DNA from 3 places in the Pseudomonas sp. 3B-A001-10F genome. Region 3 is predicted to be linked to each of the others. Evidence: riboswitches for the same ligand, from Rfam matches in the RefSeq annotation. Region 3 holds a riboswitch; each other region holds the start of a gene.

Region 1 (4,858 bases), on a different contig from region 3:
CGTACGCCGAAACCCTTTGGCCTCAACCTTTTCGGCAATATCCGCCAGCGTCCCCACCACCCAATCCTGATCAGGCCACGTCGCCCGGTGAATCACCGCAATCGGGCAATCCGCGCCGTAATGCGGCAGCAGTTCCACCAGAATCTTCGGCAAATGGTTAACGCCCAGATGAATCGCCATGGTCGCGCCATGCTGCGCCAGACTGCCAAGCTCTTCGCCTGCCGGCATCGCGGTTTTGTCGGCATAGCGAGTCAGAATCACACTTTGCGACACGTCCGGCAGCGTCAATTCCGCGCCAAGCAGCGCCGCACAGGCTGCGGTGGCCGTCACGCCGGGAATGATCTCGAACGGAATATCCAGCTCACGCAGATAACGGATCTGCTCGCCAATCGCGCCATACAGACTCGGATCGCCGGAATGCACCCGCGCCACATCCTGACCCTTGGCATGCGCGGTCTTGATCAATTCGATGATCTGTTCCAGATGCAGTTCGGCGCTGTTCACCACCGTTTCGGCTTGATGGCCGTCGAGTACCGCCGCCGGCACTAGCGAACCTGCGTAGATAATCACCGGGCAACTGCGAATCAGCCGCTGGCCTTTGACAGTGATCAATTCCGGGTCGCCGGGGCCGGCGCCGATGAAGTAGACGGTCATCGTTGAATCCTGAGTAAAAGAGGGCACGACTGCGTTGCAGATGAACAACGCTCATGATCAATGGCGGGGATTATCGGGATTTTACGCCGCGCCGGCCAATGCCAGCGTGGCCTGAGCGTATTTTTGCCGGGAGATCAGCAGTTTTGCCGGCGCTTGAATCAGCTGTTCAGCGAGCGCAAGCGCGGCACTTTCGGCGACGCCGTAGCAACCGGTGCGTTCGTAAGCAATCTGTGAATGGTGACTGAGCCGCTGTTGGTAGCTGGCCAGTTCGTCACTGCTGAAGTACAACAGGGGCAGAGCCAATTGTGCAGCAAGTTCTTGCAGGCCCGGCTCGTCGCGCTTCAAGTCGATACTGGCCAACGCTTTCACCGCCTCAAGCTCAATGCGATGCGCCTGTAACGCTTGATCGAGTAACGCGCGCAGCGTGCTGGCCGGGCAGCCGCGCTGGCAGCCCAGGCCGACCACGAAGGTCGGCGCTGCGCGGTCATCGGTCATGCGTGGTATTGACCAGCGCTTTTGCGGCGGAACAACCAGGCGCTGATCAGGCCCAGGGCCAGCCAGAACGCCACGTTGGTCAACTGCGAAGCGATTTTGAACTGAGCTTCGAGTGCTTCGGGGGCGAGCATCGAATGCACTTCCGGTTGCGGTGCGCCGATCACGTGGGGCACAGCGAGGATGGCCACACCGAGGACCTTCATAAGCCAGTGACGGCTGAACGCGATCAGCGACAGACCTACAGCCGTCGAAGCGGCCGTGCCGATCCACCACGTCTGCCGCGAAGCCAGATCGGCCGCAGCGGTGCCCGGCAGTTCTGGTGGCAGGCCCAAGGTCGGAGCAAGCACGAACGTCGCGTAACCGGCCAGGCCCCAGAGCAGGCCCTGCGAAGTTTTGGTCGGCGCGCGCAGGGTGTAGAGGCCGGCGAGCATCAGGGCGAAACCGACGGCTACGACCAGATTACCGCCAGTGGTCGAGACTACGCGTTGCCAGCCGTCTTCCGGCTCCCAGGCCTCGGCATCATGGGTGTGCGCAGCCACGCCAGCGGCATGTTCGTGAACCGCCACCGGCTCGGACTTCTCGAAGGTTTCCGCCTGCAGAATCAGCGGCGAAACCCAGAAGCTTTGCAGCAGAGTGAGGAGCAGGGCGGCCAGCAGACCAGAGAATCCTGCAGTTTGCGCGATACGCTTGATCATGTCGGCAGGTCTCAATGGCACGGGAACGCGGCGCTGTGGCGGGTATCGTGGGCGGCGTTGTGCACCGCTTCGATGTGCGAGAAGCCGGCAAAGTAAACCAGACTGGCGCCGAGGATCGATGCAAAGATCGCGGCGGTCAGGCGTTGGCTCAGGGTGGTGGTGCTGGCGATTTTGTCCGTGTTGCTGCCGGTGCTGCTGATGATCGACATGGCGCTTCCCTCTGGAGTGTCAGCGGGTGAATAGAGCGCATGAAAACCCCTGCGGGTCAGGCTCGCAGAGGTTCGAACAGCGCCCGCCCACCGCGGGTTTGTTATGTGCAGCGCCGCGCAAATGCGGGCTGTGTGTTGCGGGCCGGTCTCCGGGCTCACGAGGGGTTGGCGTCAGGCCGACCTGCAAGCGTCACCTTCCCATACCGTATCGGCACAGTGGTTTTGACGCTTCGCTCGCTTACCGTTGCGGGGGCAGCACCGGACTGACATGGGCTTGAGTAAAGCACATGATTCACCGGTTTCCCGTTTCACCCTGTGAAGGGCACCCGTAACAAGTTGTGTAGGAGAGCATGGGCGGGGGATTTGAGTCAATCGGCGCCTAGCGCATGATCAGCAGGACGTACACCCCCAGCGCCATCAGGAACGCATAATAGGATTTGATTCGCGTCAGGCTCAGCAGCCACGCCAACGCCACCGGGAGGATCCATGGCATGGCCGCCAGGTGCTGGCTGGCCAAAGGATAGAGTGAGACCGCCAGCAGGCTGACGAGCATCGCCACCGATGTGTATTTTCCCAGACGATCGATGAAAGCGCGGGCAGTTACCGAAAGCCGTTCGACATCGACGGCCAGCGGCAGCAAGCGGCAGACGATCGAAACCAGCGCGCAAATCAGTACGTACAGCCAGAAAGTACCAGGTTCAATCATGGACATAGCTCGTCAGAACGGTGATGGCGAGCACCAGCAGCAAGCTGACCTCGCCCAGCCACAGCAAGCTCGCGGCGGTGGCCAGGCCGGCAATCCATTGCGCATGGAAGCTGTGACGGTCGCGGGCCATCTTGCCAAGCGAAGCGCTGATGAAAATCGCGATTACTACACTGACGTGATCCATCACTGCGTTGTCGGCCACGCTGGCGAAACAGTACCCGACCACGGTGCCAAGCAGGGCGGCGGCGTACAGCAGAAAGCACACGGTGTTGGCATACGGGCGGCTGATCGGTTGCTGATCCTTGCGGATCGACATCAACGTGAAAGCCGCATTTGCCATCACCGCCAGGGCGGGGACGAACGCTTTGACCGGGCCCTGGAGGCTGGATTTCAGGCTCAGTGTGAAGACCAGAAAACGCAAGTTGATACTCAGCGCCGAGACCAGCACGCCAAAGGCGTTAAGCAGGTGCGCGGGGGTTTCCAGCAGCGTCAGTTGCAACGGCGAGGCCATTACCGTACCGCTGAAAACCACCATGGCCGGAAGATCCAGACCATGGCGGCGCCCGAGCATGCCGATCAGGGTGAAGGTCAGCAGCAGCGAGAAGACGAACGGTAGCGCATCGCGGATACCGGTCGCGATCTCGCTGCGCGACGCCGGTTTTGCCAGGTTCGACTCAACCAGCATGAGTGCTGTGCCGCGAGCCGGCCAGCAATTGCTCTACGCCGTTCTTGTAGGCCAGGGCTTTTTCCAGGTAGTACTCGGTGGAGAAGCGCGGAATGAACTCTTCCACCACGGCCACACCCCGATAGCCGTTGACCGCGAAGCGATTGAGCACATCGCTCAGGCGCAAGTTGCCTTCGCCAATCGGCAGATGTTGATGGTGGGTGTTGTTGAGGTCGGCAATGTGCAGATGCCGGGTAACCGGCGCCAGATCGGCAATGGCTTTGAACAGGCTTTCACCATACGGCAGCAGTGAGCACAGATGCGTCACGTCGATGGTCACGAAGCACCCGGTCTCCTTGTGAAAGCGCAGGTGTTCCTCGACGGTGAAGACCGGGAATTTCGGCCGCTGACCGCCCATGTTCTCCAGGCACAGGGCGATGCCATCGGTGTTGCAGCGCTTGGTCACCTGGTTGATCGCTACTATCAGGTTGTCCAGCAGTTCGCCGTTTTCCAGTTGATCTTTGTAGCCGGGATGAAAAGTGACGCTGGTGGCGCCGGCCTCGTGGGAAAACTCCACGGCGGCACTCAGGCAGTCCACCGCTTGGGCACGTTCGGTCAAATCCGGGGAGCACAGGTTGTACTGGCGACCCCACCATCCGGCGTGGACGGTCAGCGTGATGCCATTGTGTTCGGCGAAGCTGCGGATTTTCCCGGCAAGCTCAGAGCGGTCTTCGGCGCTCAGCGACCAGAAGGTTTTTTCGGCGTCTTCGCCGATCTCGAACTCGACCGCTTGGAAATGTCTGGCCAGATCGGTGATCGAACCCAGGATGTCCGCAGGGTTGTCGTAGACATTGGTGGAAAAGGAGATCATCGGGAAGTGAGCGCTGATCGGGCCTTCGATATGATATAGCGGGTCTTTACGGGTCATTGCGCTGGTCCTTGCGTAGTGAACTCTGGGTGGGTGATCGCGGCGTTGAAGTCCGCCGGATCGTCGGCGTCGCTGCAGCCCAGCAGCGTGTAGCCGTGGCGGTCTGCGGAACGGCTGATGCTCTGGCCGAACTTGTCGGGGTTGAGGTTCACGCGTAATGCAAACGGGTGTTGCAGCAGGCGTGCCTGGAGCTGTTGCGGATCGGCGGTCGGGGCCGCCTCGATGTAGCGGATCGCCATTTTGGCGTAGGTTTTCTCGGGCGTCGGCAGTGACGTGCCGGTCATCGCGGCGATGGTGCTGGCTGCCAAATGCACCCCTGTGGTTTTCCAGACCATCTCCCAGATCTGGTCACCGCCGAAGCGGGTCTGGGTTTCGATGAATTGCAGGCGTGAACCGTCCAGCTTGATTTCCGTGTGGGCCGGGCCCCAGCGGTTGCCCATTCGCCCGAGCAGCCACAGCACCGCTTCTTCGATCTGCGCGGCGGTTTTCTCGTCGAGCCCGGCAGGA
Region 2 (4,858 bases), 170 kb from region 3:
TACGAACGTTTCATGCCGTTGCAAATCGAGAAAATCGCCCTGCATTCGGCGCTGATTCCGGGCGCACTCGAAGCCATTGCGGCATTGCGCGACAAGGGTTTGAAAATCGGTTCGTGCTCGGGCTACCCGGCGGTGGTGATGGCCAAGGTCGTCGAACTGGCGCGGGAAAATGGCTACGTCGCCGACCATGTCGTCGCCACCGATGAAGTGCCCAATGGCCGGCCGTATCCGGCGCAGGCCTTGGCCAACGTGATTGCCCTGGGCATCGATGACGTGGCCGCCTGCGTCAAGGTCGACGACACCTGGCCGGGGATTCTCGAAGGGCGCGCAGCCGGCATGTGGACGGTGGCATTGACCTGTTCCGGCAACGCACTGGGCCTGACCTATGAGCAATACAAGGCGTTGCCGTCGGATCGACTGGCGGAAGAGCGTGCGCGAATCGGCAAAATGTTCGCCCCTTCGCGCCCGCACTACCTGATCGACACCATCGCCGAGCTGCCCGAAGTGATCGACGACATCAATGCGCGCCTGGCCCGGGGCGAAACTCCGCAGTCCTGCTAATTGATCGTCCGCACCCCGCGCTGATCGTTCCCACGCTCTGCGTGGGAATGCAGCCCGTGACGCTCCGCGTCACTGGACGCAGAGCGTCCCTAGAGGCATTCCCACGCAGAGCGTGGGAACGATCAACAGCCAGATCGCGGGCAAAAAAAAGCTGCCACGAATGGCAGCAAAAACTTTAAGAACACGCGATGTATTGACCGCAGCATAGACGCCGGATAATGACAGTGTCATGACAGCCGAAAATTCATTCAACCGCCCCGCCCCCGTCATCAGGATGTCATCAAGATCACGGCAGAATCCTCGCAAACCGTCTTGAGCCTCGCGACGGATGCTCTGCAAGGATTCCCATGAAAGACGACGCCTCGCTGTTTGCCGCCATCGACCTGGGTTCGAACGCCTTTCGCCTGATGATCGGCCAGTCGGTGCGCAGCCGCAAAGGCTTGCAGATTCAGGAAGTGAAAACCCTGCGCGAACCGGTGCGCCTCGCCGAGGGCTTTGACGGTGGTGCGCTGGATGCACTGGCACTGGATCGCGGCTGGCAGGCGTTGGCGCGGTTCGGCAAGAAGCTGCGCGGTTTCGAGGCCGGCCGGGTTCGTGCGGTGGCCACCAGCGCGGTGCGTGAAGCGGACAACGCGCAACTTTTTCTGGCCAGTGCCGAGCGGCATCTGGGCTTTCCCATCGACGTCATTTGCGGCCATGAAGAGGCGCGGCTGGTCTACGCCGGCGTAACTCACGCCTTGCCCAGCGCCGACGACCTGCGCCTGGTGGTCGACATCGGCGGTGGTTCCACTGAGCTGATCCTCGGCCAGGGCTCACAACCCTTGTTAACCGAAAGCATCGCCATCGGCAGCGGCACCTTGAGCACGCGATTCTTTCGCGGCGGCGATGTGTCCGCCGGCGCGCTACAGGAGGCTGAACGCTTCGCCATCCTGCAGTTTGAAAAAGTTGCCCGGCGCTACCGTGCTCAGGGCTGGCAGCAAACCATCGGCTCTTCCGGCACCGCGCGCATGCTCGCCAAAGTACTCAAGACCAATCGCCTCAACGACTTCGGCCAGGACGGCATCACCTACGGCGGCCTGCTGCGCCTGTCGCTGCTGTTGTTGAAGGTAAACAACGTGCAACAGCTCAAGCTCGCAGGCCTGCAACCACACCGCCAGAGCATTCTGCCCGGCGGTCTGGTGTTAATGCTGGCGGCATTCAAAGTGTTCGGTATCGCGCAAATGCTGCCGTCGGAACCGGGCCTGCGTCTGGGCGTATTGCACGGTTTGATGAGCCAACACTAATCCTCGCCACGGCAGATTCGTCTCCCCTTCAGCGGCTCGATCGACTACCATGCCGCCGTCGGTTCCCGAACGGGACTAATAGGGAATCCGAGGTGCTTGCACAGCACTGATCGGAACTGCCCCCGCAACTGTAGGTGCCGAGCCTGCTCCACGACTGCCACTGGGTGAATCCCGGGAAGGCCGGAGCCAGGCGATGACGCATCAGTCAGGAGACCTGCCGGCACAGTGATTACTAACCGGCGGGGTGTCCGGGAAGGACATCGTGCCGTGCGCGTCTTCGTTGGCTGCCCGGCCTTGCGCTGTTTTCCTGACCGCGTTCGATGGTGTGTTTCCAGACCGTACTCTCCCGCTCCCCGTACGGTTCCCCTGGAGACTGCCCCATGCTGCTGCCCCGCGTTGCCACCCTCATTACCGGCCTGAGCCTTGGCGCCTTGGCGCAGGCGGCACCGACTGTCTATCCACTGACGGTCGAGAACTGCGGCAGCACCCTGACCTTCCAGCACGCACCGACGCGCACCGTGACCATCGGCCAGGCCGGCACGGAGATGCTCTACGCCATGGGCCTGGGCGACAAAGTCGTCGGCACCTCACTGTGGTTCAACAATGTGCTGGCCAAATACAAAGCGCAGGATGACAAGATCGAGCGTCTGGCTGACAACGAGCCGAGTTTCGAGTCGGTAATCGGCAAGCGTCCGGAACTGGTCGCCGTGGAACTGGAATGGATGGTCGGCCCGCAAGGCGCGGTGGGCACGCGCGAGCAGTTTCATGAACTGAAGATTCCAACGTACCTGCTGCCTTCCGATTGCGAAGCCAAGGACAACCTCGTCGGCGCCGATGGCACGCGACTGGCGCCGTTTCGCATCGAGACGATTTACAAAAGCGTGAGCCAACTGGCGCAGATCTTCGATGTTCAAGAGCGTGGCCAGCAGCTCAACGACGAACTCAAGGCCAGCCTCGCCAAATCGATTGCCACCGCCCAAGGCAAACAACTCAAGGACGCCAGCGCGCTGGTGTGGTTCTCCAGCGCACAAATGGACATCGAGCCGTTCGTAGCCGGGCACAAAGGCGTTCCCGATTTCATGCTCAGCACCCTCGGCGTGCGCAACGTGGTGGCGTCCGATGAGGAGTGGCCAACCGTCGGTTGGGAAACCATCGCCAAGGCCAATCCGACCTTCCTGGTCATCGCGCGCATGGATCGTCGACGTTTCCCCGCCGACGACTATGAAAAGAAACTCGCCTTCCTGCGCAGCGATCCGGTGACACGCAACATGGACGCGGTGAAACACAACCGCATCATCATTCTTGATGCCATGGCCATGCAGGCGAGCCTGCGCATGTTCGAGGGCATCGAACAATTGGCCACGGCCATCAACGGCAATGACCTGTCGCAATGAGTGCCAGTCTGATCCGTACGCTGCTGGCCTTGGTGACACTGTTGATTGCAGTGGTCGCTGGTGTGGCCATCGGCGAAACCTCGATTGAACCGGGCGTGGTCGTGCAAGTGCTGGCGAACAAATTGTGGGGCGCCGGGTACGCGCTGGATCCTATCGACGAAGGCATCGTCTGGAACTATCGCCTGACCCGCGCACTGGTCGCGGCTGCATGCGGTGCCGGTCTGGCGACGTGCGGGGTGATTTTGCAGTCGCTGTTGCGCAACCCGCTGGCCGATCCTTATCTGCTGGGGATTTCTGCCGGAGCCTCGACCGGAGCGGTGATGGTGGCGTTGCTCGGTGTTGGCGCCGGGATCATCTCGCTGTCAGTCGGTGCCTTCGCCGGCGCGGTCACGGCGTTCGTGCTGGTGATTGTACTGGCGCGAGTCAGCGGTTCGGCCAGCGGCACCGGGCAGATCATTCTTGCCGGGATCGCCGGCTCGCAGCTGTTCAACGCGCTCACGGCGTTTTTGATCACCCGCTCGGCCAGCTCTGAACAGGCGCGCGGCATCATGTTCTGGCTGTTGGGCAATCTCGGCGGCGTGCGCTGGCCTTCGGTGTGGCTGGCGGTGCCGGTGGCCGTGTTGGGGTTGGTTGTGTGTCTGTGGCATCGGCGGGCGCTGGATGCGTTTACCTTTGGTGCGGATTCGGCGGCATCCCTCGGCATTCCGGTGCGACGTGTGCAGATTCTGCTGATTGGCTGCGCGGCACTGGTGACGGCGGTGATGGTGTCGATTGTCGGTTCGATCGGTTTTGTCGGGTTGGTGATTCCCCACGCCGCGCGGCTGTTGCTCGGCACCGGGCATGCGCGCTTGTTGCCGGCCAGTGCGTTGGGCGGCGCAGTGTTTCTGATTGCCGCTGATGTGCTGTCGCGCACGTTGATCAAGGGCCAGGTGATTCCGGTCGGGGTGATTACCGCGCTGGTCGGCGCGCCGGTGTTCGCCTTGATTCTGGTCGGCCGCAGGTCCGCTCGATGAATAGTGTTTTGAGTTGTTCTGGTCTGAGCTTCAGAGTGCGCGGCGCCGAGTTGCTCAGCGGTGTCAGCCTTGAAGTTCAGCGCGGCGAAACCCTCGGCATCGTCGGGCCGAATGGATCCGGCAAATCCACCCTGCTCAAACTGCTGGCCGGGCTGCGTGAACCGAGCGCTGGCGAGGTGCTGCTCGAAGGTCAGCACCTGGGCAAAATGGCCCGGCGCAGCATTGCGCAAAAGCTTGCGGTGGTCGAGCAACAGGCCGACACCGACGACGGCATTCGCGTGTTCGATGCGGTGGCGCTGGGGCGTACGCCTTGGCTGTCGGCGCTGCAACCGTGGTCCGCGGCCGACGACGCCATTGTTCAGCAGGCGTTGACTGACGTCGACGCGATGCACCTGCGCACCCGTCTCTGGCGCAGCCTGTCCGGCGGCGAGCGGCAGCGGGTGCACATTGCTCGGGCATTGGCGCAGCGACCGCAAATCCTGTTGCTGGACGAACCGGCCAACCACCTCGACATTCAGCATCAGCTGACCATTCTCAACGTGGTGCAGGCGTTGCCGGTGACCACGCTGATCGCCTTGCATGATCTTAATCAGGCGTTGAAATGCGA
Region 3 (4,858 bases):
TTGTAGGCGCTGCCGTACTGGCCGCGCACCGACCAATTGTCATTGAGGTCATACAGCGAAGTGAGCATGCCGACGGTGGCACCATCGCCACCGCTCATGGCTTCGTGACGCACACCGATGCTCGGGTGCCAGTCGGGCAGGGCGTCGATCTGCGGGCGCAGTTGCGTGTAGAAAGCGTGGGCTTCGGCCTTGTCGTTATCGATGATCAACACATCATCCTGGCCCTTGAACCACTGGTTGTCGGTGCCGAACACCAGTACATGATCGCCGGGCAATTCAGCCTTGCCTTCGGCCTGCACACCCCAATCGGTGAAGCCCCAATAGTCATTGTGGTTGATGACCTTGGTGCCGCCGCCGGCGACGTTGTTGACACGCGTGTAGCGGGTGTCCCAGTCGTTGATATGGCCTTTGACGAAGTAGCTCAGACGCTCGTTGATGTCCTGTTCGAACGTCGCCGTGGCGATCTGCTGCACGCGGTCGTTAGTGGTCTTGTGGTTGTCGACCGGGCGGGCGAAATCGAGGTTGGCGTCGGCGTATTGGTAAAACAGCTCCAGCCGCGAATCATCGCCGAATGACTGAATCGCCTTGCCGCCGAACGTGGTGACTTCGTAGGCGCGATCCTTGCCGGAATCGTTTTTCATGTCGCGGTTGCGATAGGGCTGGTAACCGTCGGAGACGTTGTGACTGACGTACGCCAACAAACCGAGGTCGCCGAAACCGTTAGTGAAGATATTCTCGACGCGGGCGTCTTCGGTGGTGCCGCCAAAGCTGTCGACGCCTAGATTCACTTCGCCGGCGGCTTTGCGCGATTGCGGGCTGCGGGTGACGATGTTGATCACACCGGACACGGCCTGGGTGCCGAACAACAGGCTCTGCCCACCCTTGAGCACTTCGATGCGTTCGATGGCGTTGGCCGGCAGAGTGTCCAGATAGAGGCCGCCGTACAGGCGATTGTTCAGGCGCACGCCGTCGAGCAGGATCAGCGTGTCGTCGTTGCGCCCGCCGAGCAGCGAATACGTGCCGTAGTCGAAAGGGCCGTTTTTCGGCGCCACATACAAGCCTGGAATGAACATCTGCATCACCCGGCTGACATCGGCGCTGGGGCCGGCGCGTTCGATCTGCTCGCGGCTGACGATTTCGACCTTGCTGCCGAATCTGGCCATCTCGGCGACGGTGGTGGATTCCACTGACGGTGCAGTAACGATTTGTTGATTGAGTTCCAGCGGCGCGTCGTCGGCCAGTAGCAGCGGGCTGAACAGGCAGCCAAGGAACAGGGTTGGAGCAGAAGTGTTGAAAGGTCGAATCATTGTCTTCTCGAAAAGGATCTTCGCAGAAGAGCATGCAAGAGAAGGCATCGCGCACAGCCAATACCGGCCCATGCCCGCCCACCGCAGGATTTTGCCAAACGAAATTCCAGGCCGGTCTCCGGGCTCGCGCGTATCGAGGTTTTCACCTTCCCATGGCCGTCTGGCCACAGTGGTGTATTGAAAACATCACGCGCATACCGTTGCGGGGGCAGCACCGGACTTGTTCGAAAAGAACGTACCGGTTTCCCGTTTCACCCCATGCACGGCGGCATGGGACACCTGAAACTGGCCGGCATCTGAACATTCGAGGAGCGTCTCGTCAATGCGGCAACCACCAGGGGAGCTATTGGATACGTTCCAGAGCGACAAATTGGCCACTCAACCACGCATAAAGCTGAGACACCGCCGGGGTGATCTGCTTGCGATGCGGGCACACCAGACTCAACGGTGAGGCATTGCCGGGAAAATCCTTCAGTAGCACGACCAGTCGCCCTGCGATCACGTCTGCACTGACGTCCAGCCAGGATTTGTTGGCGATGCCTTCGCCGCTCAACGCCCAGCGGCGCACGATGTCGGCGTCGTCGCTGAACATCGGTCCCGAGACCTGGATCGTTTCACTGCCCAAACTCCACTTGTCGTAGATCCGGCCGCCTTGCTGGTAGAGCAGGCAAGCGTGGTTGTGCAGATCATCCGGCGTTTGCGGGTATCCGTGGCGCTCCACGTATTCCGGTGCGGCGACCAGCACCCGCCGGTTCCACGGTGCCAGCGGCAGCGCCACGTAGTTGGCATCTTCATTCGAGCCGTATCGAATCGCCACGTCTACCGGGTCACGAAACAAGTCGGCCATCTGGTCCGACAGGGAAAAGCGCAAGGTCAGTTCCGGGTGCTGGCGGCGAAACAGTGTGAGCCACGGCAGCAAAATGTTGCGCCCCAGATCGGACGGCGCCGTCACTTGCAACACGCCGCGCAACGTGGCGTTTTCACCGCGCAGGTTTTCCTTGCCTTGCTTGAGCGCCTCCAGCACCGAGTGGGCAGTGGGCAAGTATTGCTCGCCCTCGGCGGTTAATCGCAGGCTGCGGGTGGTGCGCGCAAACAGGCGCACGTCCAGCTCACGCTCCAGACGCTTGATCGCCGCGGCAACCTGACCGGGCAATAAATCCGCCTCATGGGCGGCAGCTGTGAAGCTGCCCAGCGCGGCGCTGCGGGTGAACAAACCAAGATCATCGATGCGGATCATTTTCACTCCTGCAGTGAAAGTGTTGGCGCATTCTGCTGGTTTTTCTTTGTGCTTGGGAAGTCGAAGATGGCGCCAAGCGAGCACATCAGCTCTTCAGACAGCGAGTTTCCATGAAAGCCATCACCTTCACCCAACACGCTTTGCCCATTGAAGATCCGCAATCGTTGCAGGACATCGACCTTCCGGTGCCAACTCCCGGCCCCCGGGATTTGCTCGTAGAAGTTCGTGCGGTGTCGGTCAATCCGGTCGATACCAAAGTACGCGCCGGCACTTTCACCAAAGAACCGAAAATCCTCGGCTGGGATGCCGCCGGTATTGTCCGCGAGGTCGGGGCTGAAGTGACGCTGTTTCAGCCTGGCGACGAAGTGTTCTACGCAGGCTCCCTTGCCCGCACCGGCAGTTACAGCGAATTTCACCTGGTGGACGAGCGAATCGTCGGGCACAAACCGCGTTCTTTAAGTGCTGCGGATGCCGCGGCATTGCCGTTGACCTCGATCACCGCCTGGGAGCTGTTGTTTGACCGTCTTGGTGTCACCGAAGGTTCAGGGCAGGGCAAGTGCCTGTTGATCACGGGGGCAGCGGGCGGCGTCGGTTCGATGCTGGTGCAATTGGCCCGACAGTTGACGCGGCTGACCGTCATCGGCACCGCCTCGCGGCAGGAAACGGCTGACTGGGTCCGGCAATTGGGCGCGCATCACGTCATCGATCACAGTCAGCCGCTGCTCGCACAGTTGCAGGCACTGGGTATCGACGAGGTCAGCCATGTCGCCAGCCTGACCCATACCGAGGAGCATTTTGCGCAGCTGATCGAAGTGCTCCAACCACAAGGGCGTCTGGGCGTGATCGACGATCCTGAAAGCCTCGACGTGATGCCGCTCAAGCGCAAGTCGCTGTCGCTGCACTGGGAGCTGATGTTCACCCGTTCGCTGTACGAAACCCCGGACATGATTGAGCAGCATCACCTGCTCAATCGCGTCAGCGATCTGATTGACCAAGGCATTTTGAAAACGACTGTCGGTGAACATTTTGGCGCGATCAACGCGGCAAACATGCGCCGTGCCCATGCCTTGGTCGAGAGCGGCAAGGCCCGAGGCAAACTGGTACTCGAAGGTTTCTGATTTCACTCATTCAGACGGGCCTGCACGCGGGCCGGTCAGGAGCAGCTCATGCGTATGAAAAAGCTTTCTGCTGCATTGGCCATGGTCATGGCAGCGCCGCTCGCCCATGCAATCAGCGCCGTGCCGTTGCCGGCCAATGCCCCCGCCGACCGATCCTTCGGCAAGCTCGAACAGGTCCATGCGTTCTACGACGCGATGCCCACCGGTGTGACCGTCACCGAGACCGGGCGCATCTTCGTCAACTTCCCGCGTTGGGGCGACAACGTGCCGTTCACCGTGGGCGAGATCCGCGACGGCAAAGTCGTGGCTTACCCGAACGCGGCGATCAACCAGGAAAACCTCAACGATCCCAGTGATGGTCTGATCAGCGTACAGAGCGTGGTGGCCGACGGGCGGGGCCGTGTCTGGTTGCTCGATACCGCCGCGCCGGGTTTCGCAGACCCAAAACCCAAAGGCGCGAAGCTGATCGCGGTGGATCTGGTCAGCAACAAGATCGTCAAGCGCCTGGTGTTCCCGGACAACGTCATGTTGCCGAGCACCTACGTCAACGACATGCGTTTCGACTTTCGCACAGGCCCGGAGGGAACGGTCTATCTGACTGACTCGTCCCTGCGCGGACCGGGCGCGATCATCGTCATGGACATCGCCAGCGGCAGTGCCATGCGCCGCTTGAGCGGTGTGCCGGCGACCTCGGTTGACCCGACCTTTGTCCCGGTGGTTGAAGGCCTGCCACTCACCGTTGAAGGTCCGGACGGCAAGCGCAAACCGCTGGGCGTGGCCTCGGACGGCATCGCGCTGTCGGCGGACGGCAAGACACTGTATTTCACACCGCTGTCGAGTCGGCACCTGTATTCGGTGTCCACCGCGTTGCTGCGTGATGCCAACTTCAGTGAACAGCAACTGACGGCCGCCGTGCAGGACCTGGGGGAGAAGGGCGCGTCCGATGGTCTGGAGGCTGACGCCGCCGGCGCCGTCTATGCCGGCGATTACGAGCACAACTCGATCCGCAAGCGTCTGCCGGACGGCCAATGGCAAACGCTGGTACACGACCCGCGTCTGCTCTGGCCAGACACATTGTCCATTGGCCCCGACGGCTATCTGTATTTCATCGCCAACCAGTTGCACCGCCAGGCGGCATTCCGTTCCGGGCAGGATCAGCGGCAAAAACCTTACAGCCTGATGCGTCTGAAGATCGA

The links. A riboswitch is a leader RNA that binds a small molecule or an ion and turns the genes downstream of it on or off. The one in region 3 is predicted to bind cobalamin.
Region 1: linked by a shared signal. The riboswitch ahead of AC0ZWN_RS07840 (CbtB domain-containing protein) and the one ahead of AC0ZWN_RS01080 (TonB-dependent receptor plug domain-containing protein) in region 3 are both predicted to bind cobalamin.
Region 2: linked by a shared signal. The riboswitch ahead of AC0ZWN_RS01850 (ABC transporter substrate-binding protein) and the one ahead of AC0ZWN_RS01080 (TonB-dependent receptor plug domain-containing protein) in region 3 are both predicted to bind cobalamin.

The regions. Positions count from the first base shown of each region.
Region 1 is NZ_JBQYFW010000005.1:225,303-230,160, reverse strand. It holds gene cobM (precorrin-4 C(11)-methyltransferase) at 1-654, opposite strand, end outside; gene AC0ZWN_RS07850 (cobalamin biosynthesis protein) at 736-1,149, opposite strand; gene AC0ZWN_RS07845 (CbtA family protein) at 1,146-1,844, opposite strand; gene AC0ZWN_RS07840 (CbtB domain-containing protein) at 1,856-2,053, opposite strand; cobalamin riboswitch at 2,177-2,398, opposite strand; gene AC0ZWN_RS07835 (hypothetical protein) at 2,433-2,759, opposite strand; gene AC0ZWN_RS07830 (AzlC family ABC transporter permease) at 2,752-3,444, opposite strand; gene AC0ZWN_RS07825 (sugar phosphate isomerase/epimerase family protein) at 3,434-4,351, opposite strand; gene AC0ZWN_RS07820 (ATP-grasp domain-containing protein) at 4,348-4,858, opposite strand, start outside.
Region 2 is NZ_JBQYFW010000001.1:372,693-377,550, forward strand. It holds gene phnX (phosphonoacetaldehyde hydrolase) at 1-561, shown strand, start outside; gene AC0ZWN_RS01840 (hypothetical protein) at 631-900, opposite strand; gene AC0ZWN_RS01845 (Ppx/GppA family phosphatase) at 909-1,844, shown strand; cobalamin riboswitch at 1,887-2,080, shown strand; gene AC0ZWN_RS01850 (ABC transporter substrate-binding protein) at 2,225-3,238, shown strand; gene AC0ZWN_RS01855 (FecCD family ABC transporter permease) at 3,247-4,251, shown strand; gene AC0ZWN_RS01860 (ABC transporter ATP-binding protein) at 4,248-4,858, shown strand, end outside.
Region 3 is NZ_JBQYFW010000001.1:204,057-208,914, reverse strand. It holds gene AC0ZWN_RS01080 (TonB-dependent receptor plug domain-containing protein) at 1-1,307, opposite strand, end outside; cobalamin riboswitch at 1,400-1,605, opposite strand; gene AC0ZWN_RS01075 (LysR family transcriptional regulator) at 1,651-2,544, opposite strand; gene AC0ZWN_RS01070 (zinc-binding alcohol dehydrogenase family protein) at 2,655-3,662, shown strand; gene AC0ZWN_RS01065 (L-dopachrome tautomerase-related protein) at 3,711-4,858, shown strand, end outside.